DNA from 2 places in the Halomonas sp. KM072 genome. Region 2 is predicted to be linked to the other one. Evidence: predicted binding sites of a transcription regulator. Region 2 holds the regulator's gene; the other holds the start of a gene.
What was found. The regulator FliA, encoded in region 2, starts transcription of late flagellar genes. The targets are predictions, from matches to a motif close to CTAAAGTTNNNNNNNNNNCNGCCGATA.

Region 1: a site for FliA is predicted at 4,391-4,417, ahead of RVM26_RS07835 (DUF4019 domain-containing protein). Genes of this name have one in related genera too.

What each region holds. Positions count from the first base shown of each region.
Region 1 is NZ_CP136132.1:1,656,213-1,671,961, reverse strand. Features, by position in the region: gene rho (transcription termination factor Rho) at 1-211, shown strand, start outside; gene RVM26_RS07860 (DEAD/DEAH box helicase) at 262-1,458, opposite strand; gene RVM26_RS07855 (Replicative DNA helicase) at 1,653-2,075, shown strand; gene RVM26_RS07850 (YehS family protein) at 2,084-2,554, shown strand; gene RVM26_RS07845 (class I SAM-dependent DNA methyltransferase) at 2,571-3,320, opposite strand; gene RVM26_RS07840 (alternative oxidase) at 3,632-4,264, opposite strand; gene RVM26_RS07835 (DUF4019 domain-containing protein) at 4,459-4,866, shown strand; gene RVM26_RS07830 (YqaA family protein) at 4,894-5,496, opposite strand; gene RVM26_RS07825 (hypothetical protein) at 5,588-6,046, shown strand; gene RVM26_RS07820 (bifunctional transcriptional activator/DNA repair enzyme AdaA) at 6,140-6,988, shown strand; gene RVM26_RS07815 (glutaminase) at 7,023-7,943, opposite strand; gene RVM26_RS07810 (cytochrome P450 family protein) at 8,150-9,274, shown strand; gene RVM26_RS07805 (phosphodiesterase) at 9,341-10,204, opposite strand; gene RVM26_RS07800 (ABC transporter ATP-binding protein) at 10,197-11,279, opposite strand; gene RVM26_RS07795 (ABC transporter permease) at 11,335-12,120, opposite strand; gene RVM26_RS07790 (ABC transporter permease) at 12,117-13,013, opposite strand; gene RVM26_RS07785 (ABC transporter substrate-binding protein) at 13,016-14,032, opposite strand; gene RVM26_RS07780 (helix-turn-helix transcriptional regulator) at 14,029-15,066, opposite strand; gene RVM26_RS07775 (cobyric acid synthase CobQ) at 15,301-15,749, shown strand, end outside.
Region 2 is NZ_CP136132.1:3,497,019-3,512,767, forward strand. Features, by position in the region: gene flhA (flagellar biosynthesis protein FlhA) at 1-1,961, shown strand, start outside; gene flhF (flagellar biosynthesis protein FlhF) at 2,012-4,186, shown strand; gene RVM26_RS16645 (hypothetical protein) at 4,183-4,782, shown strand; gene RVM26_RS16650 (flagellar protein FlhE) at 4,966-5,277, shown strand; gene RVM26_RS16655 (RNA polymerase sigma factor FliA) at 5,304-6,008, shown strand; gene RVM26_RS16660 (motility protein A) at 6,048-6,863, shown strand; gene RVM26_RS16665 (OmpA/MotB family protein) at 6,868-7,539, shown strand; gene RVM26_RS16670 (GGDEF domain-containing protein) at 7,442-7,735, shown strand; gene RVM26_RS16675 (invasion associated locus B family protein) at 7,732-8,292, opposite strand; gene RVM26_RS16680 (Crp/Fnr family transcriptional regulator) at 8,332-9,069, opposite strand; gene uvrA (excinuclease ABC subunit UvrA) at 9,199-12,042, opposite strand; gene RVM26_RS16690 (MFS transporter) at 12,227-13,606, shown strand; gene ssb (single-stranded DNA-binding protein) at 13,648-14,247, shown strand; gene RVM26_RS16700 (sugar nucleotide-binding protein) at 14,306-15,202, shown strand; gene RVM26_RS16705 (lysophospholipid acyltransferase family protein) at 15,199-15,749, shown strand, end outside.

The DNA.
Region 1 (15,749 bases), 1.8 Mb from region 2:
GCGCATCTTCCCGGCACTCGATATTGCCAAAAGCAGTACCCGCCGAGAAGAGCTGTTGATCGAGGCCCACGAGATCGAAAAGGTACGCAGCCTGCGCAGAGCCTTGACGCCGCTCAAGCCAACCGACGGCGCGCAGAAGCTGCTGGCGCTGATGGAGAAGTACCCCACCAACGCCGAGCTGCTGGCGGCGTTTTCACCCGCTCAGGGGTAAGGCCTGCCACCTGCCTGCGGGCCATCACTCGCCGATGTTGCCTACAACGCCTAGCGGCTGCCTTTCTTCACATGCTTCAAATTGGAGGCCGGGACGGCCTTCTTGACCGGAAATTCCGCCACTTCCCGGCGCTCGATGAGCTGGTTCATGCGCCGTTCGATGGCACACAGGTTCTTGAAGTCGCTGATATCCACCAGCGATATGGCTTCCCCGGAGGCCCCGGCGCGGCCGGTGCGGCCAATGCGGTGGATGTACTCTTCCGGCTGGAAGGGTAAGTCGTAGTTCACCACTCGGCTCAGCTCGCCGATATCCAGCCCCCGCGCCGCGACGCCGGTGGCCACCAGGTACTTGAGTTCACCGGTTTTGAACTGGGCCAGAATCTTTTCGCGCATGGCCTGGCTTCTGCCGCCATGGATGGAGTCCGCGACGATGCCGCGTTTCTCCAGCTGGGCCACCAGCTTGGCCGCGCTGTGCTTCTTCTCGACGAAGATCAGCGCCTGGTCCCAGGCCTGTTCGTTGATCAGGTGGCTGAGCAGGGCGGATTTGGTGTCCTTGTCGACCGTGATCAGCCACTGTTCGATGGTGTCGGCGGCGCGAACGTTGGGGGTGATGGCGATGTTGGCGGCCAGGTCGGTCATCTTGCTGTCTGAAAAGCTGCGGGCGAGGGCGCGAACGTCCTGGGTCATGGTGGCTGTGAACAGCAGGTTCTGGCGCTGTTCCGGCAGGCGCACGATGATCTTGTGAATATCATCCACAAAGCCCATGTCGACCATTCTGTCCGCTTCGTCCAGCACCATGACCTGCAGCTCGTCGAAGTGCAGGGCGCGCTGATGCGCCAGGTCCAGCAGCCTGCCCGGTGTGGCCACCAGAATGTCCACGCCTTCGATCAAACGCTCCTTTTGGGGCGCGGTATCCACACCGCCATACGCGGCCATCGAGGTGAGCTGGGTATGCTTGGCGTATTGCGCCACGCTGGCGTTGACCTGTACCGCCAGCTCGCGAGTGGGCACCAGAATCAGCGCGCGGATGCGCTTGGCCCGCAGCGCTTCTGCGTTGCTGAAGCGCTCCAGCAGCGGCAGCACGAAGGCGGCGGTTTTGCCGGTGCCGGTTTGGGCGGTGGCGATGAGGTCCTTGCCCGAGAGAATCGCGGGAATGGCCTGTTCCTGGATGGGCGTGGGCGTCTGGTAACCGAGTTCGGTAATCGCCTGAACGAGGGGAGTGGATAAACCGAGTGTAGAAAAAGGCATAAGGGGCCCTGACAGCGAGTCGTAGGTGGGTCGAACGTAAAAAGTGGTGCAGCATAGCGTAAAATCGGCCCGCCGTTGCTCGAATATTGCCCGCCGCGCCACCGTACCTCGCCTTACACAAGGTATAATGCTCCCTTCCCGGCGAAGCCTGTGTGCTTTAGCCTGCTGTTTTACGTCGATAAGGTCGTGGTTTGATGATCAACACCAAAATTTACAAGGCGGTGTACGAGCTGGCTGAAAAGCTGATGAAGGCCGCGTCCAAGGATGACCGCGCCACCTTTGAGGCGCTTTACGCCGAGCTGCAGGCGATCTGCACCGAGCATGAGAACACCGAGAAAGATCACCCCGAGCAGTGGGAAACCCTGGCCGACTTCACCGAAGAGCTGGAAGACGCGCTGCCGATCTACCAAAAGGCGCTGGACAAGGCAGTGGCCAAGCAGTCGAACGACCATCTGGCCTCGATTGGCTTTTCCATGGCCACCCTGCAGGTGGAGCTGGGCGAGCCCCAGGCCGCCATCGAAAGCTTGCAGCGCGCCCAGGCCAGCGCCCAAACGATTGAAGACAACGAGCTGAAAGCAGAGATCGACGAGCTGCTGGCCACGCTCACCAACGGTTAGGAGTCCCCTTGACCAATAACGATATTTTTCGCCGTATTCGCTATGCCTTCGATTTGAAGGAAGCCACCATCGTCAATATCTTCGCCCTGGCAGAGGTGGACGTGACGCCTGCCCAGGTAACGGCCTGGCTGAAGAAGGACGAGGACGAAGCGCTGGTACCCATGAAGAACCGTGAGCTGGCGGCGTTTTTGAATGGCTTCATCAGCTTCAAGCGCGGCAAGCGCGAAGGCCCGGTGCCTGCGCCGGAAACCCAGCTGAACAACAACATGGTGTTCCAGAAGCTGCGTATTGCGCTGAACATGAAGGCCGAAGACGTGCTGGAGGTGTTCGAGCAGGTGGGGCTACCGCTCAGCCCCCACGAGCTGAGCGCGTTCTTCCGCAAGCCAAGCCACAAGAATTACCGCGAGTGCAAGGACCAGATGCTGCGCAACTTCCTGATGGGCGTGCAGCAACAGCAGCGCCCCAGCCAGGAGAGCTGACGCCTTAGATGGCACCTTAGCCGTCGCGCTTCACGCACACGAAGATGGCATTGCCAGACGCGTTGTCCCACGGGGTGATGGTCTGGTAGTCGTGTTCGAACACGTGCACCTCGAAGTAGGGCGTCAGCAGGGCGATGAGTTCGCCAAAGCTGACCGCCACCATGGGGTGCTCGTCATTCCATACCTGGGTGACCGCAGGCGTGCTTTTTTCGATACTGAGCCGCAGCGTTTGCCGTTCCCCTTGCCCCGCATAGTGCCAACCCGAACGAAACGTGAAGCGATCCTCGCCCTGCTGGGCGGTGTGCTTGACGAACAGCGCGTTGTCGATGCGCTCCTTGTCTACGCTGTTGAAGCACAGTACGCCGCCGGTGCGCAGGGCGCGGTGGGCGCTGGCGATGCAGGCGCTCAGCTTTTCCAGGTTGGCGTTGTAGTGGATGGAGTATAAAAAGCAGGTGATCAAATCCACCGGCTCATCCACCTGGAACTGGCCCATGTCTTGCAGCGAAAAGTGAGCTTCCGGGCAGCGGGTGGCCGCCAGGTCCAGCATCGGCTGGTGAATGTCCAGCCCGCTGCTGGTGTAGCCCACATCCAGAAAATGGCGCACGTGGGGGCCGGTGCCGCAGGCCAGGTCCAGGTGCTGGCTGCCCGCGTTGCCAAACAGCTGATGCAGGCGATGAATGGCGTTACTTTGCGCGCGGTAGTCGATGTCGACGCACATCAGATCGTAATAGCCGGAAAGGTCGGTGTAGAGCGCGTTGACGGACATGGTGGCCTAACGGTGAACGCTAAAGGAAAGAGGTGGCGCATGGTATACGAGCGCTTCGTATTTGAGAAGCCGGGTTTGGCTAGCCAACGGAGAGGGCGATGATACATATTCGAACGCGCCCGCCGTTTATCTGCCCGGTTCGGGTTCGAGTATTGCGGGCCGTTCGGCAGCTACCGGCTTGATCCCAATAGCTGTTTCATGCGGCTATGCCTGGGCGAGAGCTGAAAAGGCTAATATCACCGGGCCTGGCGCAGGGGCCCGGTGATGGGTTGTGGAGACAGCTTTTCACGTTAGCCGCTTACGGTAGCCCATCAAGAAAGCTGGTCGGCGAAGTCATGGTTGACGTCCCGATGGCTCGCTTCGTCGGCACGCACGGCGATCACCACGTCGCGCAACCGCGCATCCTGGGGTAGCTTCCAGTAATCGATGGCGATTTGGGGCGCCGGGATGTTTTCGTACTCGCCTCGGTCGATGCCTTCCAGGTATTCGGTGTAGCTATAGACGGCTTCCTCTTCCAGGTAGCCGACCACGCGGTGGGCGGTCTTGCTGGAGCATAAATACAGCAGGAAAAACAGATTAAAGAACATGCCTTGGGCTACGAGAATGAGGAAGCGATCGAAACGGTTGGGCTTGGCGACCTCGATAAAGGTCATCAGGTGCATGCGCTCGTTTTCCGCTTCATCCAATAGGGTACGAATCCAGCCATCATCATCCTTGATGCGCCGAATGGCATGCAAGTGCTGTATCGCCCCTCCCACCATGCCGGGCACGGCTGCCACTGTTTCCAGAATGACGGCACGATGGCCGTAACGGCCGGCAAAAAACTTGTCGGCAAAAAACCGCATGAATTTCACGACTCGGTAGGCAATGCGGTCTGACAGCCCCTGAGGTTGGTGATGTGTGTATTGTTCGCCAGGCCTCGTGTGCTCATCATGACTGTTCATGGTCTACTCCTTGCAGGTAAAATTTTAATGTATGACTTCTGTATAGCTTTTGGGTTCGTCGCTTGAGCATCTTTTTGCCACTGCGGTGAAAGATTGACGTCGCTGGCAGCAATGGGCGCTGAAATGCTAAAGAATCCTTGCGACTTTCCGATAATAAAGAGGTACGTCTTTTCTTAGCCACTAATGAGTCTGCCATGCCAAAATTACGTGCTCTGTTGTTGTCCGCTGCCTTGTTGATGCTTACCGCAACGGCTCAGGCATCTGTGCAGGCAGCAGAGGAGGCGGCGCTGGCGTGGTTGGTGAAGATCGATAATAGCGAGTATGAACAGGCATGGGAAGCCGCTTCGCCACTGCTGAGCACACCGCTTTCTGCCACTATGCTTGAACGCACCGTTGCGCTGTCGCGCAAGGACTTTGGCTCGGTGCAATCGCGCCGCCGAGTGCGCGTTTCGCAGTACACCTCCATGCCCGGCGCTGAACGGGGCGACTTCAAGGTCGTTACCTTCCAGACCCAGTTTGCCAACCGCCCCCGAGTGGTCGAGGTAGTAACCCCACATCTGGAAAACGGCACCTGGCGGGTCAGTGGTTACTATATCGAGTGAGGGATGGGCCAATCAGCCGCTAGCCCATCACTCGATCATCCCCGCCAATGCCTGCATTACCAACACGATGACCAGCACCGCGCTGCCCAGTGCGAGGCTGGTCATCAGCGCATGGCGCTTCCACAGGGTTTCAACCCGTTTGCCATAGCGTTTCACCAGCCAGGCCAGCCCGTAGTAGCGCAGCCCGCGTGAGAGCAGCGCCGCCAGCACGAATAGCAGGATAGGGTAACCGGAGAGCCCGGCGGTAATCATGGCGACCTGGAAGGGGATGGGAAGAATGCCGATGGCCAGAATCGCGGCAAACCCGTAGCGGTTGAAGAAGCCCTGAAACGCCTGATAGCTCTCCTCCATGCCCATGAGCTCGATAAACCAGGTCCCCAGCGATTGGTAGAGCACCATGCCCACGCTATAGCCCACCAGCGACGCCACCAGGCAGCCCAGCGTGGTGGCCGTGGCAATCGCCCAGATCCGCTGTTTGTTCACCGCCATCAACGGGATCAGTACCAGCTCGATGGGCACGGGCAGTATGATGGTTTCCAGAAACGAGAGGGTGGCGATCAGCCAGAGCATGTGTTTGGAGCCGTTCAAACGCTCCAGCCAGTGCTGGGTACGGGTAGAGATCAGCGCCATCGTGTCCTCCTGACGTAACTGGCATGGCCGACTGGCGTCGGCGCACATGATGAATGTGCGGGGTTGTCGTGTAGAGTAGACTGTGACTCACATGAGTGATCATCATATCGTCATCATTCCGGCAGAGCCTCATTATCTGCTCACTGCGCAGCAGGTAGCCCAGGCCAAGGCTGCGTTGTGGCAGTGGATGCCCGAGGCAGAGAGTATAGACGAGCAGGTATCGAAGCATGTGATGTTTCATGACTGTGGCAGCAACTTCGAGTACGTGCGCTGTCACCTGTGCGCGCAAGAGCTGACCCTTCCTGAGTGGCATCTCCTGATGGATCAGGATTACGACGCACAGCGTGGCTTTGCGCTCCTTCCTCAGACGCTGCCGTGCTGTGGCAGTGTCGCCAGCGTGCACCAGCTCGACTACTCCTTCCCCCAAGGGTTCGCTCGGTTTTCGCTCACGGCCATCAACCCCAGAACAGGGGCCATGAGCCCTCAACAGACCGAGTCGCTGCAAGGCCACCTGGGGCAACCCTTGCGGGTGATTTACCGGCATGTGTAGTGCGCAAGATTCGGGTAGGTGTCGGGCCTTTCACTGGGTAAGCTTTAGCGAGCATCAGCCTCTTTTTGCCCCTTTGCCCGTGAGATGGACGCGATGAACGACTACGCCCGTATCGAAAAAGCCATGGCCTTCATGGTGGCCCACGCCGCCCAGCAGCCGAGCCTGGAGGCGGTGGCCGAGCAGGTACACTTGAGTGCGTTCCATTTTCAGCGGCTGTTCAGCCGCTATGTAGGGGTGAGCCCGAAGCGCTTTTTACAAGCGTTGACGTTGGCGCGGGGCAAGCAGTTGATTGCTTCTTCCCAGAGCCTTGCCGACACCGCCGAAGCGCTGGGGCTGAGCGGCGGCTCGCGGCTTTACGATCATTTCGTGACGCTGGAGGCGGTCACGCCGGGGGAGTTCAAGCGCCAGGGGGAGGACGTGGAAATTGCTTATGGGGTTCACCCCACGCCGTTTGGCCAGGTGCTGGTCGCCACCACCCCGAGAGGCATTTGCCGCATGGGCTTTCTGGCAGCGACACCCGAAGCGGAGATTCTGGCGCAGCTGGCCGCCGAGTGGCCGCGCTGTACCTTGCGCCACCAGCCGGACACCACGCGTTACGCCGTCGAGGCGCTGTTCGAACCGCCGCGCAGCGCAGCGCCTGGGGCACTTTCGCTGCATGTGCGGGGCACCAACTTTCAGCTCAACGTATGGCGGGCACTGCTGATGATTCCGGATGGGCAGCTTGCCAGCTACTCCCACATCGCCCAGTGGCTGGGGGCGCCGAAATCGTCTCGGGCGGTGGGTAACGCGGTGGGTGCCAACCCCGTGGCGCTATGGATTCCCTGCCACCGGGTGATTCAGCAAAGCGGCGCCCTGGGTGGCTACCGCTGGGGGCTGGAGGTGAAACGCCAGGTGCAGGCCTGGGAAGTGGCCCAGCATCTGGAATCCTCGGAAAGCGCTTGAAGCGAGTGACCGGCTAGTGCCCAGCTAGCGCACGCTAATGTCCAAATATGGACCAGCCCGTGCGTTGCACGAACATCTCCAGGGCGCGCACCCCCAGAAGGCTGTTGCCGTAGCTATCCAGCCCCGGCGACCAGACGGCCAGCGAGCCGCGCCCCGGCGCAATGGCCAGAATGCCGCCGCCCACGCCGCTCTTGCCCGGCAAGCCCACACGGAAAGCAAACTCCCCCGAGGCATCGTAGTGGCCACACATCATCATCAATGAGTTGATTCGGCGTGCCCGCTGGGGCGACACCACCCGCAGGTTGCTGGGGCGGTTGACGCCGTCGGAAGCCAGAAACAGCCCGGCGTGGGCCAGTTGCTCGCAGCTCATGGCGATGGCGCACTGGTGAAAGTAGGTGCCAAGCACTTTGTCCACGTCGTGGCGCAGCCGCCCAAAGGCTTTCATGAAGTGCGCCAGCGAGGCGTTACGGTCCTTGTGCTGCATTTCCGAGGCGGCGACCTGATGGTCGAAGCAGATGCTGTTGTCGTCGGCGATATAGCGCACGAAGCTCAATATTTCGGCCAGGGTTTCCTTGGGGGCGTGGCCCATCATGATGGCGTCTACCACCGCAATGGCCCCGGCATTGATGAACGGGTTGCGCGGTTTACCGCTCTCGTGTTCCAGCTGCACGATGGAGTTGAAGGGGTCGCCGGAGGGTTCGCGGCCGACGTTGGACCACAGCGCATCGCCGAGCTTGCCCAGGGCAATGGTCAGGGTGAAAACCTTGGAAATACTCTGAATCGAGAACGGCGTGGTGGCGCAGCCCGTCGAGAAGCGCTCGCCCTCTACGGTGGCCAGGCTGATGGCAAACTGGTTGGGATCGACCTGGGCCAGTTGGGGAATGTAGTCGGCCACCTTGCCGCGCTCGGTGGCGTGGGATAGCTCGTCAGCAATCTCGTTCAGTAGCGTTTGCATCTCGGGCGTCGTTGTTTGGCAGCGGGAGCCGCTACCCTAGCGGAAAAAAGCCCAGCTGTCTGCTGGCGGCAGCCCGCTGAGGCGCTGCGCAATAACCTTGATAACCCTTTGAGTTGATAAACATGCTGTTTGCAGTGGGAGCCCTTGCAGCGGGGCCGGTGGCATCTACACTGCAGCCTGAACCCTGCCCGGTCAAAGGAGGTTTCATGGATAGGATATCCAACGCGGGGCCGCTGATGCTCAAGGTGCCGATGAAGTCCATGGCGGTGGTGCTGGACCCCGCCGATGCCAACGATGTGCTGGAGCATACGCCCACCCCCTTTTCACCCAATGAGCAGGCCAAGCACAGTGCCCTCAGCCACTTCGAGCCGGGGTTCTCGCTGATTTCCGAAGGAGAGGCCCGCGAGCAGCGCAGGGCGCTGAACGAGCGGGTTCTGCAAAGCGATTGTCCTCACCATGATGCTTCCCAGGCGTTCGTGCAGGTGGTGCAGGAAGAGGTCACGGCGCTGCTGGAGCGGGTCGCCACCCGCTATGACGAGCTGGATTGGCCGACCTTTCTGCTGACCTGGGACCGCATCGTTCGTCGCGTGGTGCTGGGCGACGCCGCCGCCGATGACCGCGTACTGACCGAGGAGCTGACTGCTCTGCGCAAAGCGGCCAACTGGGGCTTTTTGCGCCCCAAGCGCCAGCGCCTGCGCAAGCGCTTCGAGCAGCGCCTGGCGTATTACCTGCGTGAAGCGGCACCCGGCAGCCTGATGTCTGCGCTGGCTCCGCAGTGCCCTGGCCGAGAGCAGGCACCGTTGCAGCAGGTGCCTCAATGGCTGTTTGCCTTCGAGCCGGCGGGCATGGCGACCTTCCGCGCCCTGGCGCTGCTCAGCGCGCATCCTGATGTCGCGGCGCAGGCGCTGGCCAAAGCGCAACAGGGCCACCCGCTGGACGATTTCAAGGCCACCCTGTTGGAAGCGCTACGCCTGTGGCCCACCACGCCGCTGCTGCTGCGCCAGACCACCCAGCCAACCCAGTGGCAGGCGGGCACCATGCCCGCCAATACTTCGGTACTGATTCACGCACCCTACTTTCATCGCGACGAGCGCTACCTGCACGCCGCCCATCGCTTCACCCCCGAGCTCTGGCTGACGCCGGAAGGCCATAGCCACACCCAAACGCCTTGGCCGCTGGTGCCGTTCAGCGGTGGGCCGGGTATCTGCCCCGGCAGGCATGTGGTGCTGCTGGTGACCAGCCACTGCCTGGCTGCCCTGTTGGGGCAGGCCAGCATCGTACTTCATCCCCCGGAAAAGCTCTCCGCAGAGGCCCCATGCCGGGCCTGCTGAGCCCGTTCCATTTGCGCTTTCGGGTGCATCGTCGCCAAGCGACATCAGAGGCGAGTCGATAGAGCATTAGTCGATCAGCCCGTGCTCGTCGTAAAACGGGAAAGGCCCAGGATAGCGCTCGATGAACCCCTGGTGCGTCACCATGCCATTGGTCGCTGACCATTGGTGAAGCAGGTAACCGGGCGGCTCCATTTGAAAGTGAGCGGGGCCGCCTGGAGTAAGATCCAGGCTGACCTGGTGGGAAACCCCCGGGCAGCTAATGGCCAGGGTACGGGCAAAGCGCGCTTGAATTGAGCGGTGCAGATGCCCGCATAGCACGCGCTCGACCTGGGCATGGCGAGCAATGACGCTGGCCAGGGCGTCTGGATGCTTCAGCGGCTGAGCGTCCATATGTCCAATGCCGCTCATGAACGGATGATGATGCACCATCACCAGCGTTGGTTTGTGGGGTTGCTGGGCAAGCGTTGCCTCCAGCCAATGCAGGCTCTCCTCGCTGAGTTTCCCGTGGGGTTTACCGGGAACAGAAGAATCGAGCCCCACGAGCCGCACCGGATACTCCTCCACCACCCACTGCACGGCGTCGCGGTTCTGAAACAGATAGTGATGTTCGGGAAATGCGGCGCGTAGGTGAGCGCGGTCGTCATGATTGCCGGGAATCAGATACACGGGCAGCGTCAACTCGGCAAGAATCTGCTTGAAGGTAGCGTACTCGTCAGGCTGGCCAAAATCGACCAGGTCACCGGTGATGAGTACCAGGTCAGGCCTAGGGGCGAGCTGGTTGAGCGTGTCGATGGCGTGACTCAGCGCACGGGCGGTATCCACCTGGCGATAGGAGCGTTTGCCGCCCGCCTTGATATGTGGGTCGCTGATCTGTGCGATGAGACATGAAGAAGGGTCGGGTATCGTAGTGTCGAATCCGTCATTAGCCATTGACCACCTCCTGAGTGCGTACCGAAGGCGTAGGCCTGTCGGGATGAAAAAGTACGTGGGCGGGTAGCGCAAGGCTAATGATGGCATCGTGGGAGTAGCGCTGGCGGGAAGAGGCTTCGACCTGAAGGGGGGCAGCGCCACCGGTGTCGACCATCAATCGTTGCGTCTGACCCAGAAAAATGCTTTGTACTACCTTGCCGCGTATGTCCGCTTGGGCAGCGGGGACGACCTGTATGTCTTCAGGGCGGCAGTAGACCGTGGAAACTCCCGTCAAATGCGGGGCCACGAGTTCGCCACCGTGGACGGCCAGCCCGCCATCGGCGCGGGTAGTGATCACCTCCAGGCAGTTGACCGCGCCAATGAAATCGGCCACGAAGGCATTGGCAGGCTGATGGTAAATTTCTTGAGGAGAGCCCAACTGAGCAATGCGGCCAGCCTGCATGACGGCGATGCGATCACCCAGGGCCATTGCTTCGTCCTGGTCGTGGGTGACGTAGACGGCGGTAGTGCCCAGCTCACGCAAGAGCTGGCCAATTTCGATCCGTAACCGATCGCGTAATTTGGCGTCCAGAGCGGCCAGTGGTTCATCGAACAGAAGTACTTTTGGCCTTACGGCAATGGCACGGGCGAGCGCCACACGCTGCCTCTGGCCTCCAGAGAGGGCGTCGATACGCCGCTCTCCAAAGCCTTGCAAGTCCACCATGCGCATGACGTCATCGAGTCTTTGCTCAATCTCGGCGCGGGGGAGACGCTGTATTTTCAAGCCGTAGGCAATATTGTCGGCCACGCTCATGTTGGGGAATAGCGCGTAGTTTTGAAACACCATGCCCACATCGCGTTTCTCGATTGGTAACGCCGTGACGTCGCGCTTGCCAAACTGAACGCGTCCACCCTTGTCGGGGCTCTCCAGGCCGCTGATGATGCGCAGGGTCGTTGTTTTGCCACAGCCTGATGGCCCAAGCAGGACGAGGGTTTCGCCTGCTTCGACGTGCAGGTCCAGTGGTTGCAGGGCCGTGTTGCCGCCAGCGAAGGTGCGGCTGCACTGGGTCAGGGTAATGCTGACAGATGAACTCATGTTGGTTTCTCGCATCAAGCAATCAGGCGTTAATGGTAGTGGTAGGCTCGGTCGTTCAGTGGCGTCGGGTGAGCTTGCCAGCCCACTGAATCGCCACTAGCAGCGGTACGACCATGACAAGAAAGATCAACGTATAGGCCGAGCCCACTTCCAGGCGCATGGAGGCGTAGCTGTCGGCCAGGCCGACAGGCAGTGTCTTGGTCAGTGGCGTATGCAGCATCCAGGTAATGTTGAATTCGCCAATCGACAGGGTCACCACCATCAATGCGCCTGCCAGAATGCCGCTCATGCTGTTAGGGATGACTACGCCGAAAAAGCGTTGCCTGAAATTTGCGCCCAAACTAGCCGCAGCCTCCTCCAGTTGAGGAAGCTTGGCGGTTTGCATGACGGCAAGCACTGCACGCACCATGAACGGGAGCGTAAAGAGCACGTGGCCCACCAGGATGAATAACCAGCTGCTCCGAAACTCACGATAGCTGCCATACGCCAGCAGCAGCGCCAGGGCGGTGGCCAGCCCAGGGACAGCCACCGGTAACAGCAGTAATTCTTCAATGGCGTTGGCCCAGCGCCGACGGCTGCGCAGCAGGCCATAAGCCGCTGGTACACCAATCACGACCGTGATCAGCAAGCAGGCAAGTGCCAGTTGGATGGAGAGCAAGATGGTGTCGGCATAGAGTTGCCAGACCTCGTTTACCCAGCGCAGGGTCAACCCACTCTCCAACCCCAAGAAGTAATTTTCGGTCAGCCCCGCCACCACCGACATGGCAACGGGTACGATCATGAACAGGCACACTAGTAGGGTGAAGCTCAGCTGAAGCGTGAAGCGTAGGCGAGATTTCATGCCGAAGCCCCCAGATTGCCGCCAGCCAGCCTGCTAGCAAGACTCAGTGCCAGCCAGGTGATGACGCCCAGCACGACGGAGAGGGCGGCTGCCATGGCGAAATTGGCGTAGTTGGTGAATTCACCGTAGATGTTGAGGGGCAGAATGCTCAGGCGTGTGCCAAGCGTAAATGCCGTACCAAAGGCGCCCATGCTGGTCGCAAAACAGATGGCGCCGGTGGACAGCAACGCGGGGGCGATGCCGGGTACGATGACGTCCTTGGTGACTTGCCAGGTGTTGGCGCCCAGTGATCGGGCGGCTTCCTCGAGGCTTCTATCCAGGTTGTCACAGGCGGCCATCACGGTGGTGATCACGCGGGGAATCGAGAAGTAGAGGTAACCGATGAACAGCCCGGCCAGCGAGTAAGCGAACATCCAGCGCTCACCAAACAGCCACAGGCTGGTTTGTGCCAGTGCCCCTTGTCGTCCTCCCAGCATGATGACCAGAAACCCCACGACGACGCCCGGGAAGGCCAGCGGAAACGTGAGAATCGCCACTAGGACCGATTTGCCGAAAAAGTGATGGCGAGCGAGAAAGAAACCGGCAATGCCCGCGATGGCCACCGCCGTGAAGGAGACAATTAGCGAAATACCGATGGTGTTTGCCAAACTGATCAAATACTGGCGATGGGTGAGAATGGTGAGATAGGCGCTGATGCCACTACTGCGGTCTGCTTCGGCCCCCATGACGATCAGTCGAGAAAAAGGCAGTAACCAGAAGGCGCAGAAGATGACCAGCGCTGGCAGCAAGGTCAGCAGCGCGGGAAGGTAAAGACGTAATGCATGACCTGAGCCACCTGGTCGTTGACGCAAGTAAGAAGCAGCCCCTGAGGGCTGCCTGGATGCCGCAGTCATGATTAACGCACCTCCGACAGATACCGCTCGGAGAAGCTGCGCTGGGCAGCCGCCATGGCGGTGTAGTCGACGGCTTCGGCGCGGGCGTAATCGCTATCCGGTAAGAAGACTTCCCGAGCTTCGGCGGAGATGGCGCTTTCACGTACCGGGCGTAGATAAGCATCGGCCCATACGGCTTGACCCTGGTCGGAAAGCACGAAATCGAGCACCCGTTGGCCGTTCTCCGGGTTCGGACCCTCTTTGACCAAGCTCATCACGTAAGGTACGACTACGCTACCTTCTTCAGGAATGACGAACGCCACGTTGGCCCCATCGCCATGACGAGCACGGTAGGCGTTGAAGTCGTAATCCAGCAGAATGGGAATTTCACCGGAAATTACACGCGCATAACTGGTTTGCTTGGGCACGATGGGGGCGTTGTTGGCGAGTTCGTTGAAGTAGTCGATTGCCGGCGTAAAGTCATCGAGGTCACCACCCATGGCCAGGTTGACCGCCACGGCTCCTACATAACCCACGAAAGCGCTGGCGGGGTCGAGATAACCCACCATGCCGCGATATTCGGGCTTGAGCAGGTCTTCCCAGGATGTGGGTACCGGTGCGCCATCCAGGGCATCGACATTGACCATGAAGCCAAGGGTGCCGGAGTGAATGGCGAACCAGTTACCCTCGGGGTCCTTCAGACCTTCCGGAATCTCATCCCAATGGGCGGGCTGATAGGGTGTCACCACGTTCTCTTCCATGGCTTGAATGCCAAAGGTCACGCCATAGTAGACGACATCGGCTACCGGGCTACCGGCTTCCGCCACCAGTTGGGCGAGTGATTGGCCAGAATTCTTGTTGTCCTGAGGAACGCGTATGCCGGTTTCCTGTTCGATCAATCGCAGTTGAGTGCCCCAATCCGCCCATTCCGGTGGGCAGTTGTAGCAAATGGCGCTATCGCTGGACTGAGCAAAAACGCCCCCCGATGCACTGATCACTGTCGTGGCGAATACCGCTTGATAAAGACGCTTGAGATTCATGATGTGCTCCTCTGAGAAGTGCCTAACGTGGACTTGCTGGGTGTCGGCATAGCGACGCTTTCGCCCTCACGCAGTGCGTAGGGCAGGGGAGCAGGGATACAGTTCTCTCCCCGAATCTTGGCTAACAGAACATGAACGGCGGTGCGACCGATCTCGGCACGGGGTTGCTCGATGGTGCAAAGTGAAGGGTAGAGGTGTTTGCCCAGGGCAATCCCATCGAAGCCCATGACGGATAGATCGCCGGGTACACTAAAGCCCCCGCGCTGTAGTTCGCCCATCAGGCTGATGGCGAGCAGATCATTGGTACAGATCACGGCCGTGAGCGCATTCACACCCGACAGCTCCGGCATCAGGCTGGCGAGGTCTGCTTGGGTATGACGCGCCATTTCCACCAGAGGGCGAGCTTCGAGCCCTGCCTGGGCCATGGCATGGCAGTAGCCTGCATATCGCTGTTTCGCTCGGTCCGACTGAAGCAACGGGCCCGCCACCATGCCAATGCGCGAGTGACCCAAGGCCATCAGATGTTGGGTAGCATCCATACCGGCAGCGTGATTATCGACGCCAATCGAGTCGAAACCGCTGTCGGCAGGTGGGTTATAGACCAGCAGGCAGGGGGTGTTTTCCAGCCGCAGCTTCTCCAATACAGCGCTATTGCCAGCATCGGCAACGGTGAGTACCAAGCCGTCGACGCGCTGGCGCAGCATCTCTTCGACGATGTCACTCTCGCGCCCTGGCGAGTATTCACTGGTGGTTACCAGCAATGAGTAACCGCACGTGCGGGCAGCCACTTCCATGGCTTGCAACTGCTCTGCAAATACCGGGTTATCGAGACTGGGAACCATCACGCCGATCATCAGGGTGGCTTGGGAGCGCAGCTGTTGAGCGACTTTGTTGGGCCTGAATGCCAACTGCCTGGCCGCATCGAAAACGCGCTCTCGCGTCGTCGGGCGTACCAGATCCGGCGTGGAAAAAGCGCGGGCCGCCGTCGCCCTAGAGACCCCGGCAAGCTTGGCCACACTGAGCAAATCAGCCATGCAAAAGTACCTATCGTTGAAGTAATGAGATCGATCTCATTTGTTGGGTACTAGGCTAGAGGGGGTATGTGACGTCTCCATGTCGGGAATATGTATTTTTGGCTTGGTTATGATGACAAAGCCACGAAGCCCGCATCCCTCGGGCCTTGATAAGCGAGTTTTCGTCTGGGACATTGCGCTCACCCAACGGGCTGGCTATAGTCTCGCTCCAGATCACTATGGCAACTTCTCTTCATGACCACACTGATGATTCAAGGCACCACCTCGGATGCAGGCAAAAGTACCGTGGTGGCGGGGCTGTGCCGTGTTTTGCAGCGGCGGGGGTTCTCGGTGGCTCCGTTCAAGCCCCAGAACATGGCGCTCAACAGCGCCGTGACCATCGATGGCAGAGAGATTGGCCGCTCCACTGCGCTTCAGGCCCAGGCGGCGGGGGTGATGCCGCACAGTGACATGAACCCGGTACTGCTCAAGCCGGAAACGGACCGGGGGGCCCAGGTGATCCTGCGGGGCAAGGTGCATGGCCATATGGATGCGCTGGATTATCACGCCTTCAAACGTACCGCCCAGGAGAGCGTGATGGCCGCCTGGCAGGCGTTGTCCCAGCGCCATGAGGTGATCATTGCCGAAGGGGCGGGGAGCCCGGCAGAGATCAATCTGCGCAAGGGGGATATCGCCAACATGGG
Region 2 (15,749 bases):
TCGCGCTCGATCTGCTCTTCACCTTCAATATTGCCTTGGCCATCATGGTGCTGCTGGTCAGCATGTTTGCCGAGCGACCGCTGGATTTTGCCGCGTTTCCTGCCGTGCTGCTGTTCACCACGCTGCTGCGCCTTTCGCTCAACGTTGCCTCTACGCGCGTAGTGTTGATGGAAGGGCACCAGGGGGGCGATTCGGCAGGCAAGGTCATCGAAGCGTTTGGCACCTTCCTGGTGGGGGGCAATTTTGCCGTTGGCCTGGTGGTCTTCCTGATTCTCGTGATCATCAACTTCATGGTCATCACCAAAGGTGCGGGCCGTATTGCCGAAGTAGGGGCGCGCTTTGTGCTCGACGCCATGCCGGGCAAGCAGATGGCCATCGATGCGGACTTGAACGCAGGCCTGATTGGCGAAGACGAGGCCAAGAAACGTCGCGCAGAAGTGGCACAGGAAGCCGATTTTTACGGCTCCATGGATGGTGCCAGCAAGTTCGTGCGTGGCGATGCAGTCGCCGGTCTGGTCATCATGGTGGTCAACATCATCGGTGGTCTGCTGATTGGCATGATGCAGCACGACATGGGCTTTGCCGATGCGGCGCGGACCTACACGCTGTTGACCATTGGCGACGGTCTGGTCGCCCAGATTCCCGCGCTGGTCATCTCCACGGCGGCGGGCGTGACCGTGTCTCGGGTGAATACCGAACAGGACGTTGGTCAGCAGATGATCAGCCAGCTGTTCGTGAACCCACAAGTCATGATTCTGGCGGCCATGGTGATGGGGCTATTGGGCCTTGTGCCAGGCATGCCCAACTTTGTATTTCTGCTGTTCACCAGCCTGTTGGCCGGTCTGGCCTGGTACCTGATTCGCCGCAATAACCAGACGCTGGTCAATCAAGAGCTGACCGCTGCCCCGCCACCCATGCTGCAGGAGACCCCTGAGGCGAGCTGGGAGGATGTCCAGCTCGTCGATACGCTGGGACTCGAGGTTGGGCACCGCTTGATTCCCCTGGTGGACTCGCGCCAGAAAGGCGAGCTGCTGGGGCGCATCAAGAGCGTGCGCAAGAAATTCGCCCAGGAAGTGGGCTTTCTGCCGCCCGTGGTGCATATCCGCGACAACCTGGAGCTACCGCCGAATACCTATGTGCTTTCCATGAAAGGCGCCGAGATCGGGCGTGCCGAGGCACAGCCGGGCAAGTGGTTGGCCATTGACCCAGGCCAGGTGTCGGGGGAACTGCAGGGCACGCCGACGCAGGATCCGGCCTTTGGCTTGCCAGCGGTCTGGATCGACGCCAATCAACGTGAACACGCACAGGTGTATGGTTATACGGTCGTGGATGCCAGCACGGTCATCGCTACCCACCTCAACCACCTGCTGCACCGCCACTCCCCCGAGATGCTGGGGCGCCAGGAAGTGCAGAAACTGCTCGACAAGCTGGGCGACGATCAAAAGTCACTGGTCGAAGAAGTGGTGCCCAAATCCATCTCGTTGACGGTGCTTCAGCGTATCTTGCAGAACCTGCTGGATGAGGATGTGTCGATTCGTGATATGCGCAGCGTGCTGGATACCCTGGCCGAACATGCAGGCCAGCAAAAGGATCCCAACGAGCTGACGGCGCTGGTACGGATTGCGCTGGGGCGTGCGATTACCCAGCAGTGGTTCGCTGGGCAAGAGACGCTGAATGTCATGGGTCTGGATGCGCAACTAGAGCAAGTGCTGCTTCAGGCCATGAATGGCAACGGCGCCATGGAGCCCGGACTCGCGGATACGCTCATGAATCAGGCGCAGCAAGCGTTGGAGCGTCATGAAGGCAGTGGTGAAGCCCCGGTGCTGGTGGTACAGCACTCGCTGCGTGCCGTGCTCTCGCGTTTTCTGCGCCGTCGCATGCGCCACCTGGTGGTCATGTCTCAGGCAGAAATTCCTGACGACCGCACGCTGCGTGTGACCACGCTGGTGGGTGGTCGCTGATGCCGCTCCTGATGGTTAGCCGTCTTTCGTACACAGGTAACAGGTGAATCATGAGCGTTAGACGTTTTGTCGGAGCCAACAGCCGCGATGTCATGCGCCAGGTGCGAGAAGTACTCGGCGATGACGCCCTGATCGTGGCCAATCGGCGCACCGAAGGGGGAGTCGAAATCCTCGCCATGGCAGACGATGCGGTCGATCAGTTCGATCCTGCCCCTAGCCCGGCCACGCAGCAGGAACCCGCTGCGCCGGTGTTTTCGTTGCCCCAACAGCCAGACCCGTTGGAAGTCATGAGCGAGCGCCTGCTGCGCGAAATGCAAGAGATGCGCGAGCTGCTGGCGCGACGGCAACCCGACCCTGCGCCAAGGGCGGACAGCGCGTCAGAGCACTTGCAGCAGGTGATGCTGCGCGTTGGCTTCAGCCATGAGCTGAGCCAGGAAGTGGTCGAGGCCTTGCCCGATGAGCTGGCATCGTTACCGGCTTCCAGCGACAGCTTGATGGCCTGGCTACGCGAACAGCTCATGGCGCGGTTGCGTGTACTGCGTCAGGAAGAGGCGTTTTTCGACCAGACCGGCATCGTGGCTCTGGTAGGCCCTACCGGGGTCGGCAAGACGACCACCACGGCCAAGCTGGCGGCGCGTTTTGTGATGCGCCATGGCACACGCCCGGTGGCGTTGGTGACTACCGACAGCTTCCGAATTGGTGCCCATGAGCAGCTGCGGATCTATGCGCGACTGCTGGATACCCCCATGTATGCGCTGGATGTCGAGCAACCCATTGACGAGCTGGTGGGACGGCTTCAGGGCAAGCAGTGGGTAGTCATCGATACCGTCGGCATGAGCCAGCGCGATCAGCGGGTGATCGAGCAGATTGCACACCTTCAGGGGGGGCAATCCACCGTGCGTCTGGTGCTGATGTTGAATGCCGCCAGTCAGCCCGAAACGCTGGAGGAGGTCGTGTTGCGCTATCGCCAGGCAGCCAGGGCGGCTGGGGCGACGCTGGACGACTGCATCATCACCAAGCAGGATGAAGCGGGGCGCTTGGCCCCGGCGTTGGATATCGTCATGCGCCATGGCATGCGTGTGCTGTTTGGCTCCCATGGCCAGCAGGTGCCGGAAGACATGTCCGTGGCCGACCCTCAGGCGCTGATCGCTCAGGCGTTGGGCGCACAGCCCCGCGCCGTGCACCAGACCGAACCCTCGGCGCCGCTCAGCTTGCCACGCTGGTCGCGGGATGTGCTGGGGCAAGGGCGCAGGCTCTCATCGGTGCTGGCTCGACTGCGCAAACGGGTGGATGACTTTTACCTGCTGGAAGCCGCCTGGGATATCGGCGCACTGCCTAGGGTCATTCAGGATCAGCGGCTGGATGAGCTGTTGTCCGGGGCAGATGCCAATAGCCGCGCCATGGGGCTGGCCTGGTCGCCACGCCGCCAAGGGCGTGGCTGTGACTGGACGATGCCGGATGTTCGGCTGGATGAGCAGGGCCGTTGGTTGGCCCTGACGCGGCTTCAGCACCGTCAGCCTGCCGGCTGGCAGCCGCGTCTGGAAGAGTGTGGAGAAGATATGGCAGTTCACCTGCTGCCCGCTCTGCCAGAACCCGACGTGCTCACCTGGCTGCACGACCAACGTTTGACCTGGGTCAGCGCGGTGCATGCCAGCCAGCGAGTAGACTATCAGGGCGAGCGCTACGCCCTGAAGAATCTGTTTCAAGAGAGTACGCTGACCCACAGCGTCACGGTGCGTTTTCGCGGCCAGCGCATGCAGCTGTGGAATGCCTATGTCGAGGTGCAGGCCGCCTCGGGTCACGCCCTGCTGACCTGGGTGGGCGACATCCGTGACCCTGAAAGTGACAAGCGCGTCGCGCGTCGCTATTGGTTGACACCCGCCCGGTTGGGTAGCGATGTACTGTCACTGCTGGTCACCCAGCTCGAAAGCGATGGGCTGGCCGCACTGACCAAGCGAGCGTGGCAACAGCTCAAGGAAAGCGACAGTGGCGAAGTGAGTCGTGAGCTGCGCCTGTTGATGGCCAGCGGTGCAGCGGCCGTGGCAGGCCACCTCGACCTGGCCGATGATGAACCAGGCCAGGCGCTGAGAACGGATCTGGTGCGGCTGTTGGGTAGCCAGCGCAAGCGCCGGGATACGGCCCTGCTGGACGCGCTGCTGCATGTGTTGATGGCCCGAGATGCCATTCGGCAACTGGGCAGTGTCAGCCTCGAGGATGTGCTATGAATGGCCAGGATCAGGCTGCCGGGCTGAGAAAATGGGCAGATTTGCAGCGCCAGCAGCGAGGCGAGCAACCTGACGAGCCTGCGGCCGACGCGCCGAGTGTCGATACTTCCACTTCAGACAAGGAAGTGGCGCAAACGAACGTTGGCGCGGACGCTTCGGAAACCGCTCCCAAGGAGGTCGCAAGTGCGGCAGCGAACGTAACGGCCCCCCGCCCGACACGCACACTGGTCATTGTGGGGTTGAGCTCAGCGGGTGCCGTGCACGTCGACAAGGTCAAAGGTCGCTTGGCGCAGTGGGCATCGCTGGGGCGCCAGTGGGCGGGCGATCCTCAGGAGTGGGACGTCAAGGTGGCAAGCCCCGAGGCAGGGTCGATGGCTGCCTTGGCGCATCACCCTCACTGGGCGCTATGGGTGAGCAGTGACGCCGAGGCCTTCGCGAGCATGTACCGTGCCCTACGCCAGATGCGTGAGCAAGGGGGGCCGCGCCGCCTGCTGGCCCTGCACGAGCCGCACCTTCCGCGTCAGGGCTTGCTGGACAACCTGCGTGATGCCGCTGCGCACTATTTGCAAATAGAGCTGTTGCTACTGGCTCGTTGATGACCCCATGACAAGGGACCGGCAATGCCTCTACAGACGATGTTGCTACGAACATTGATCAACACCGCAAAGTGGTCAACAGTGACATGGAGCGTGTTTCTCTCCAGCGCCGCGTGGGTGTTGGTGTTATCGCTGGTTGTGGGTGAATCGGCGCGGGCAGCGACAGGTAGCTGGAGCAGTCAAATGCCCGCGGTGATGGTGGCCATGAGCGATCGGGCGAGCAGCAGCCAGGCCATCAGGCCTCCGGCGGGCATACCGCTGGGCAACGCGACATTGGCGAGGGTGCAATGGCGTTTCGAGGCGCCTGCCCATGCGCCTGTCAACGCCTGGCTATGCCATCCTGCACAATGCGTGCCTCTGAGTGGCATGCGTGGCAGCACCATGGCACTGGCAGGTCTGGAAGCCAACGCGCCGCTTCATTTGCGCTTTGCGCTGTCACCGGGGCAACGGCCCGTGCGCGTACAGGGGCTGCAGGTCATCGTGAATTATCAGTAAAGATCGTTTAGCCGTGAGGCAATAGGATGTATACAGCACAAGGCAGGATCAAGCAGAGTGAGCTGTTAACTCAATACATGCCGCTGGTGAGACGTCAGGCCTTGACACTGCAGGTCAGGTTGCCCGCCAGTATCGAGCTGGATGATTTGATTCAAGCGGGCATGGTGGGCTTGCTGGAGGCGCTAGGACGCTTTGATGCCGCACAGGGCGCGACGTTTGCCACGTTCGCCAGCCAACGCATTCGGGGCGCCATGATGGATGAACTGCGCACTCGGGACTGGCTGCCGCGCAGCGTGCGCCGCTCTGCCCGCGCAGTCGATGAAACCGTACGCCGTTTGGAGCAGGTGCTGGGCAGGCCCCCTGAAGAGGTGGAAATTGCCCGTGAGCTGGAGATGCCGCTGAGCGACTATCAACAGCTGCTCAACGACACCAATAGCGGGCAGCTACTGCCCTTCGAGGAACTGGTGGCCGATGGCGGTGAGCCAGCCGGGGACGAAGGCAGCGCCAATCGCCCTTTCGAACAACTGCTCGACGAGCAGCAGCGGCACACTCTGATCGAAGCGATCGAGGCGTTGCCCGAGCGTGAAAAACTGCTGATGGCCCTGTATTACCAGGAAGAGATGAACCTCAAAGAGGTGGGGACGGTACTGGGCGTCACCGAATCGCGGGTATCGCAACTGCATAGCCAGGCCGTCAGCCGCCTTCGTGCCCGCTTGAGCGACCACGATTGACCTTCTTATTCTCTCACGTTAACCGGCAAGGAGCCGTTGATGAACCCCTCTACGTTGATCGGCATATTTGCCAGCATGCTGTTGTTGATAAGCGTGCTGTTCTTTACCGCAGAGTCGCCAGAAAGCTTTATCAACTTGCCTGGTCTGGCCATCGTCATTACCGGTACCCTGGCGGCGACGTTCATCAGCTACCCCTTGAAGGAGGTACTGCGAGTAGTGCGCCTGGTAGGCCTGGTATTCCGCCGCGAGAACACCTATGTGCGCGATGATATCGGCGAGCTGGTGGCCATGTCGCGGTTATGGTTCAAGGGCGATGTTCGAGCGGTAGAGCGGGAGCTGGAGCATACGCGCAACCCGTTTCTGCGCACCGGTATTCAACTGGTGATTGCCAACACCAAGGAAGATGAAATTTTCGACATGCTGCGCTGGCGGATCGCACGGCTGAAGGCGCGTGAGCATGCCGAAGCGCAGATTTTCCGCACCATGGCCACCTATGCGCCGGCCTTTGGCATGATTGGTACGCTGGTGGGGCTGGTCAACATGCTGGAAGTCATGGATGCGGGCGATCTGCAGGTGATCGGTCCACGTATGGCCGTGGCGCTGCTCACCACGTTTTACGGTATTCTGCTGGCCAATCTGGTCTTCAAGCCCATTGCCGTCAAACTGGAGCGGCGGACCGAAGAGCGCCTGATCACCATGAACATGGTGCTGGAAGGCATTTCTCTCATTACCAAGCGTCGCTTGCCGTCGTTCATCGAAGAGACGTTGAACTCGTTCGTGGCCAACTACCACGACGAAATCCGTGATGCGAGCGTCAAGCCGCGCCCAGGCGTCGATTCGGCGCTGAAAGGGTAGCGCCATGCTCAATCACGAGGCACGGTTTGCGCTGGAACTGCCAGTGGCAGCGGGCGAGAGCGACGAAGGGTGGTTGACCAGTTACCTGGACGTCTTGACGCTGCTGATTACTCTGTTCGTGCTCTTGCTGGCGCTGACGCCTCCTGGCGGTGGGGAAGGGAGGGAGAGCGATGCCATGGGGCCGGCCAGTGCCATCATGGCCATGCCGTTGGCCTCATTGGCCACCGGCATTCACCCACGTCACGACGGTGTGCAGCCGCAGATGGCCGGGCTGGATATTCCGGGGGTCAGTGTCTCGCAGGGCCGTGAAGGCATCACCTTGCGCATCGACGACAGTCTTTTGTTTCCCAGCGGCAGTGATGTGCTAACGCCTCAGGGGCAAGTTGTGTTAGAAGGGCTCACATCGGTACTCCAAACGTTCGAAGGCCAAATCTCGGTGGAAGGGCATACGGATAATCTGCCCATTGCCACCCCGCGTTTCCCCTCCAACTGGGAGCTTTCAACGGGTCGCGCCATTGCCGTGGTGCGCCAGTTGGAGCGTCAGGGTATCGCCATTTCTCGTATGCGGGCGGTTGGCTATGCCGACAGCCAACCCATGGAAAGTAACGCTACCCCGGAAGGGCGAGCTGCCAACCGACGCGTTGAACTGCTGCTCAAACAGCGGGTCGAGGGGTAAAGCACTCTCTCGAGGCTATATGGCCACGCTGCATGTCAACGGGTTGGACCAGCCCATCACCGTCAGTATCGGCGTGGCGATATGGCAGCCGGGCGACAGCTGCAAGACGCTGATGTCGCGGGCCGATGTGGCCATGTACCGAGCCAAGCGCGGTGGTCGCAATCGTGTGGAAATCGCCGAGCAGCGAACCGGTTAATCTTCTGTCGTGCTCTCCTCGCACAGCTGCTGCATGCGAGCGATGGCGCTGTCTGCACCGGCAAGGCTGAAGGTCATGTACCACGGCTCCTGCTCGTTTTGGTCGAAGCCCAGGAACAGCTGCTCGCCGGTGCGCATCTGGGCCATCAGTGTGTCGAGATCGCTCAGGTAAAAGTGTGCGTAGAAGCCATCGTCGCCGCGCTCGGTGATGAACTCGGCCATGGTATCCACGATGGGCTGGTCATCGATGCGCAGCCGTGTGGGCACCAGATTGACAGCGCGGCTCTCGCCTTGCTGCTGTTCCAGCGTCACGCGCATTTCCAGCCAGGGGAGGTCGCATACCCCCTGGCTGGTATTGAGGCTCAGGGTGGCATCGGAGTAGCTGTGGGCCTCCACTGCGCGAAAATGGCGCTCTTCGCCCAGTGCCAGCGTCATGGACGACCAGTGCTGGTGAGGTTCGGCATGCTCCACGTTGAACGTGGCTGCCAGGGCGAACGGGGCGTTGCCCAGCAGGCTCCCCCCCAGTACCGCCAGCAGTGTACGGGTGTTGATGGGCATAAACGGTATCATCGTCCTCGGTCTAAAAGGCAAGGTCGCTCAGGCTTCCAGCAGCGGCCTGACGTTGTCGGTCAGGTAGCAGTCGTCGAACTCTCCTTCGGTGGACAGCGCTTCGAGATCCGGAATGGTGACATGGTGTCGGTCACGAAATACCAGGCCGTCTTCGCTGAGTGCGGTGAAGGTACGGCTGACATGCACCGGGCTCAAGCCCAGGATATCGGCCAACTGCTCCTGTGACAGGGGGAGGCGGAACTGTCCGCTGATATCGTCGTTGGTCTGGCGCAGGCGCAGATACATTTCATGTAGGAAGTGGGCCATTTTCTTGCGCGCGCTGCGCCGTGCCAGGTTGACCAGCCGTTCGGTCAGCAGCGCTTGCTGTCGGCTGGCAATGGCAAACATCACCGACGTGAGCGACAGTGACTCGCGAAAGACCTCCAGCATACGCTTGTGGGGAAAGTGACAGATCACGCCGTCACTGATCATGCGGACGTTTTCAAGGCGCTGGGAAAAAGCAAACTCCCGCAGACCGATGATGTCGCCGGGCAGAAAAACTTCCAGGATCTGACGGTCGCCGTTTTCGAGGTGGCGGTAGGAGTAGGCCCAGCCGCTGCGCAGCGTGCAAAACTCATTGGCCGGTGCCCCCATCTCCCAGAGTACCGTGCCCGCCTTGATGGACGTGGGGCTCTCTTCCAACGAGGCCAGCAGCTCTTTCTCGTCATCGGTGAGCGAGCAGTAGTGGCTAAAGTGGCGGATAATACAGCTTTTGTCCTGTTCCACAGCGTGTGTCTCCTCGCAGAAAACAACCATTGTTAAGCAGTCTCGCTGCTTACTATAAGCAGTCAGGGCCGTCTTTTCCTGAACTTTTTGGCCACTGCTCCAACGCTTGAGCAGCGGCCCATGAGACGCCTAGCGAGTGGCGCGGTTGCCACGCTCGAGTAACGGCGCCAGGAAGCGGCCCGTATGCGATACCGTCTGTTTGGCCAACTGCTCCGGCGTGCCTTCGGCGATGATCTGCCCGCCCCCGGAACCGCCTTCCGGCCCCAGGTCGATCAACCAGTCGGCCGTCTTGATGACATCCAGGTTATGCTCGATCACCACGATGGTATTGCCGTGGTCGCGCAGTCGGTGCAGCACCGTCAGCAGCTGGCGGATATCCTCGAAGTGCAGGCCGGTGGTGGGTTCATCCAGAATGTAGAGGGTTTTGCCGGTGTCACGCTTGGCCAGCTCGCGCGCCAGCTTGACCCGCTGAGCCTCGCCCCCGGAAAGCGTCGTGGCACTCTGCCCCAAACGGATGTAGGACAGCCCCACATCCATGAGCGTTTGCAAGCGCCGGGCGATGGCGGGCACGGGGCTGAAGAAGGCCAGCGCATCTTCCACCGTCATCTCCAATACCTCGTGGATGGTCTTGCCCTTGTAGTGGATATCTAGGGTTTCGCGATTGTAGCGCTTGCCCTTGCACACGTCACAAGGGACGTAGATATCCGGCAGAAAGTGCATCTCCACCTTGATCATGCCTTCGCCCTGGCAAGCTTCGCAGCGACCGCCCTTGACGTTGAAGCTGAAGCGCCCGGGTTTGTAGCCTCGGGAGCGAGCCTCCTGGGTACCGGCGAACAGCTCACGAATAGGCGTGAAAATGCCGGTATAGGTGGCCGGGTTGGAGCGCGGGGTGCGGCCGATCGGGCTCTGGTCGATGTCGATGACCTTGTCGAGCTGGTCCAGGCCTTCCACCTTCTCGTAGGGAGCCGGTGTCAGGGTGGTGGCCCGGTTGAGTTCACGGGCGGCAATCGGCATCAGCGTGCCGTTGATCAGCGTCGACTTGCCGGAGCCGGAGACGCCCGTCACGGCAATGAACAGCCCCAGTGGCAGGCTGAGGGTGACATTTTGCAGGTTGTTGCCCGTGGCACCGCGCACCACCAGTTGCTTCTCGGGATTGCCCGGGATCCGGTAAGGCGGGACGGCAATTTCGCGGCTGCCGGAGAGATACTGGCCGGTCAGCGAATTCGGGTTGTCCATCACCTGCTGCGGCGTGCCCTGGGCGACGATCTCGCCCCCATGGACACCTGCACCGGGGCCGATATCCAGCACGTGGTCCGCCGCGCGTATGGCATCTTCGTCGTGCTCGACGACGATCACGGTGTTGCCCAGGTCGCGCAGGCGCTCCAGCGTCTTGAGCAGACGGTCGTTGTCCCTCTGGTGCAGCCCGATGGAGGGTTCGTCCAGGATGTACATGACGCCCACCAGGCCAGCGCCGATCTGGCTAGCCAGACGGATACGCTGGGCCTCGCCCCCGGAGAGCGTGTCGGCGCTGCGTTCGAGGTTCAGGTAATCAAGTCCCACGTTGACCAGGAACTCCAGGCGAGCGTGGATCTCGTTGACGATCTTGTCGGCAATTTCTCCCTTGCGCCCGGGAAGCGCCAGCGCGCCGAAGTAGCGCCACGCCTCGCCAATCGGCAGGTGGACGATATCCGCGATGTTGCGGTCATCGACATACACATGGCGGGACTCCTTGCGGAGCCGTGAACCATGACAGGCGGTACAGGGCTGAACCGCAATGTACTTGGCCAGGTCGTCGCGCACCATGCTGGACTCGGTCTCCCGATAGCGGCGCTGCATGTTGGGCAGCACCCCTTCGAAGGCATGTTCACGGGTGACTTTACGGCCACGGTCGCCGACGTAGACGAAGGGGACCAGCTCGCCACCACTGCCGTTGAGGATGATATCGCGCTCGTGACGTGCCAGTTCCTGCCAGGGCGTTTCCAGCTCGAAACGGTAGTGCTTGGCCAGCGCCTGCAGCTGAGTAAAGTAATATATGTTGCGTCGGTCCCAGCCCTTGATCACGCCTTCCGCCAGGGATAGCTCGGGGTGGCTGATCAGTTTCTCCGGGTCGAAGTACTGCTGGATGCCCAGGCCGTCGCAGGTAGGACACGCCCCTGCCGGGTTGTTGAACGAAAACATGCGCGGCTCCAGCTCGGAGAGCGAATAGCCGCAAACGGGGCAGGCAAAGCGGGACGAGAAGACCAGGTCGTCCTGCTCGCCGTCCATGAAATGCACCATGGCGGTGCCGTCGGCCAGGTTCAGGGCCGTTTCGAAGGATTCCGCCAGGCGCTGGGCGATATCGTCACGTACCTTGAAACGGTCCACGACCACGCTGATATCGTGCTTCTTGCGCTTGTCCAGCGGCGCGATGTCGTCCAGTTCCAGCACCTGGCCATCGATCTGAACGCGCACGAACCCTTGAGCACGCAGTTCGGACAGCAGCTGCAAATGCTCACCTTTGCGGCCCTTGACGACCGGCGCCAGCAGCATCAAGCGGGTGCCTTCCGCCAGGTTCATGACCTGATCGACCATCTGGGAGATCGTCTGGGCTTCCAGGTCCTCGCCATGCTCTGGGCAGCGAGGGGTGCCGGCACGGGCAAACAGCAGGCGCAGGTAGTCGTAGATTTCGGTAATCGTGCCAACCGTCGACCGGGGGTTGTGAGAGGTGGATTTTTGCTCGATGGAGATGGCCGGAGAGAGCCCTTCGATGTGATCCACATCGGGCTTTTCCATCATCGAGAGGAACTGACGCGCATAGGTGGAGAGCGACTCCACATAGCGCCGCTGGCCCTCGGCGTAGAGCGTATCGAACGCCAGGGACGACTTGCCGGAGCCTGACAGGCCGGTAATCACGATCAGCTTGTCGCGGGGCAGCTCCACATCGATCTGCTTGAGGTTGTGGGTGCGGGCACCCCTGACCAGAATGCTGTCCATCAACACCTCGAATCGCGTGGCAAAAGCGTAATTATACGATTGCTGTATCCCTTCCGGCAAAATTGTCTCGCGCGGATGCGCCAAGGTGGGCATTTCATGGTTGGCGTTTCCAGCGTGCCGACAAAGCGCTAGAATGGGCGGTTATCTCAGGCCGTTCGGCCCTCTTATCGTACACAAGGGTTCTATGCGCAAGGTTTCTGCACTGTTGCTGGCCACTGAGCGCCGAGCCATCAGCGGCTTGGCCGGTCTCTATGCATCACGCATGCTGGGACTCTTCATGGTACTGCCGGTGCTGGCCCTTTATGCCGACACCCTGGAAGGGGCGACGCCGCTTCTGGTTGGCCTGGCGCTCGGTGTGTATGGCCTGACTCAGGCGGTTCTGCAGATTCCGTTCGGGTTGCTGTCGGATCGGATCGGCCGGAAACGCGTGATCGCCATTGGCCTGCTGATCTTTGCCGCAGGCAGTATCGTGGCCGCCATGGCGGACACCATTGGTGGTGTGATCGTCGGGCGGGCGCTGCAGGGGAGTGGTGCCATTGCGGCGGCGATCATGGCGCTGCTGGCCGACCAGACCCGTGAGCAGGTGCGTACCGCTGCCATGGCCACCATCGGCCTCTCCATCGGTGTGTCCTTTGCCATTGCCATGGTGCTGGGGCCCTGGTTGGCATCATGGGGAGGGCTGTCGAGCCTGTTCTGGTTCACGGCGCTGCTCACCCTGGTGGGCCTGCTGGTGCTGTGGCGCTGGGTGCCGCCTGCTCCCCGGCGTTTGCGACATCGCGATGTCGGGCTGGATCGCCAGCAATTCAAACGCGTCATTACCCGCCCAGACCTGTGGCGCCTGGACGTGTCGATCTTTGCCCTGCATCTGGTCCTCATGGCCATTTTTGTGGCCGTGCCGTTCAGGTTGCTGAACGCTGGAGTGGCGGTGGAGTACCATGGGTTGGCCTATCTGGCCATCATGGGACTGTCGTTTGTCGCCATGGTGCCGCTGGTGATCGTGGCCGAGAAACGCCAACGCATGAAGCTGATGTGCCTGCTGGCCATTGGTGCCATCGTGCTCAGCTTGGCGGCGCTTGGTCTACCGTTCTCCCAAGGGCAGGGGCTGTTTGTATGGCTGCTGGTGTTTTTTACCGGCTTCAATTTGCTGGAGGCCACCCTGCCGTCCATGCTGAGTAAGCTGGCGCCAGCCGGGGCAAAAGGCACCGCCATGGGCGTCTACTCCACCAGCCAGTTTCTGGGTGCGTTTCTAGGCGGTACTCTGGGCGGTTGGCTGGCGCACACCTGGGGGCTGGACGCGGTGTTCATCGGCTGCGCGGCGCTGGCGCTTGGCTGGTGGCTGGCCATGTGCGGCATGCCGTCACCGCCGCCGCTCTCCAGTGAGGTGGTGGCGCTGCATGATACCCAGCCCGATGCCATGGACCTGCTCATGGAGCACCTTGCCGATGTGGCCGGTGTCGAAGACGTCATGGTCGTGCCGGAAGAGCGCCTGGTGTATTTGAAAGTGAATCGCAAAGAGCTTGATCAGGCGGCACTCGCCCGATTGATTCCGCCACCGCGGTCCTGATCAATGAGAGACCATCACCGTATACGACAAGGAGCGACCTTATGGCGCGCGGTATTAACAAAGTCATTTTAATTGGTAATTTGGGCCAGGATCCGGAAGTGCGCTTCACTCCGTCCGGTACTGCAGTGGCCAACCTGAATCTGGCCACCTCTGACACCTGGATGGATCGCCAGAGCGGTCAGCGTCAGGAACGTACCGAATGGCATCGCGTGGTGTTGTTCAACAAAACGGCGGAAATTGCGCAGCAGTACCTGAAAAAAGGCTCCAAAGTCTATATCGAAGGTCGCCTGCAGACGCGCAAATGGCAGGATCAGAACGGTCAGGAACGCTACAGTACTGAAATCGTCGCCAACGACATGCAGATGCTGGATGGCCGCAGTGGTGACTACCAGGGGGGAGGGGCTCCGCAAGGTGGCTATGCCCAGCAAGCGCCGGCTCAGTCTGCGCCACCGCAGCAGCATTATCAGCAGCCACCGCAGCAGGCTCCTCAACAGGGTGGCTACGCTCCGCAACAGAATGCCGCGCCTCAGCGTGGCGGCGCGGCGCCTCAGCAGCAGCCTCCCGCGCATCAGCAAAGCAGCAGCTACGGCGCTCCGGATCCGGGTAACTTCGACGACTTTGACGACGAAATTCCGTTCTGATCGTCATGCCCCGCGGGGTGCTGCCGCGATGCTGACGGGTTGAGAAAGAGGGTCTGTCTTGAAGCTGCTAATACTGAACGCAGGGCACTGCTTGAGCCTGGCGCTGGCCCGTGAGGCGAGTCGGCGCACGGACACCGAGTTGGTGATTGAACAGGGCTTGAGTGTTTCTCCGGATCAGCTCGCGGCCATCGCGCCCGATGCGGTGATCATTCCACCGCTGTCGCATCCATTAAGCATGACGCCAGCGGATGTCTATGCCCATGCGGATGCGGTGGATCAGTGTGTCGATGCCTGCCAGGTGGCAGGCATCGCGCTGGTCTGGTGTGTGTCCGACCAGCTCTACGAAGAGGGGTTCGAGATCCCGATCGACGAGCATGTCGTGCCCGCCCCGCGCGATGAGTGCTTGCGTCGCCTGGTGCAGACTGGTGACCGTATCCGCGCGGAGTATCACCGCCACCTGATCGTGCGGCTAGGGCCACTGTTCGCCCTGGAAGGCAGCCATGCCTGGCTCAATGAAGTGATCGACAGCTTTGTGGCAGGCCAGCCCGTGCGTGCGGCAGAAGACGTGATTTTTTGTCCTACCTCGGCCGATGCCGTGGCCATGGCGCTGGTGGGGATGCTCCAGCAGCAAGCCTGCGGGGCCGATGCCTGGGGGGCGTATCACCTGGCGGGCACCGAGCCGGTCAGCGCTTTCACGTTTGCTTCCATGGTGCGTACCCAGTTGGCCACTCATCTCGAAGGGCGTGGCGAGGAGGTCGCATTGGGTGAGGTGCAAGCGTTGAACCACCATCACGATGCCAAGCTGCGGCGGGTACTGAACTGCCGCCGTGTCCTGGACGTTTTTGGGGTGCACCAGAAGCCCTGGCGATTGGAAGTCGGGCGAATGCTGGATGCCTGGTGCCTGACGCGCACCCAGCCGGAGGACGCAGGATCAGGAACAGGAGAGTCCGCTTGATGAATGTGGTACGCAGCCTGGTGTTCTATCTGGGCTATTTTTCAGCCATGCTGCTGATTGGTGTGCTGTTCTTGCCCGTGGCGCCGTTTCTTCCCCTGGCGGCGCGCTATCGTCTGTTGAACCTCTACAACTACTTCCTGATGGTCTGGTTTCGGCTGGCCTGTGGCGTACGGTACGATATTCAAGGGCGTGACCATATTCCCGCGGGGCCCTGCGTCATTCAGGCCAACCATCAGTGTGAGTGGGAAACGCTGTTCCTGCAGGTCATGAAGCCGCCGGTCTGCACCGTGCTCAAACGAGAGCTGCTGCGCATTCCCGTATTTGGCTGGGGGCTGCGTTTGCTGCGTCCCATCAGCCTGGATCGCTCCAAGCCGGCACGGGCCATGAAGCAAGTGCTGACGCAGGGGGTGGAGCGTTTGAACAGTGGGCTCTCAGTGCTGATCTTTCCGGAAGGGACCCGTGTCGACCCAGGCGTTCGCAAGCGCTACAACAAAAGCGGTAGCGTGGTGGCCTGTCGTGCCGGTGTGCCGGTGCTGCCCGTTGCGCA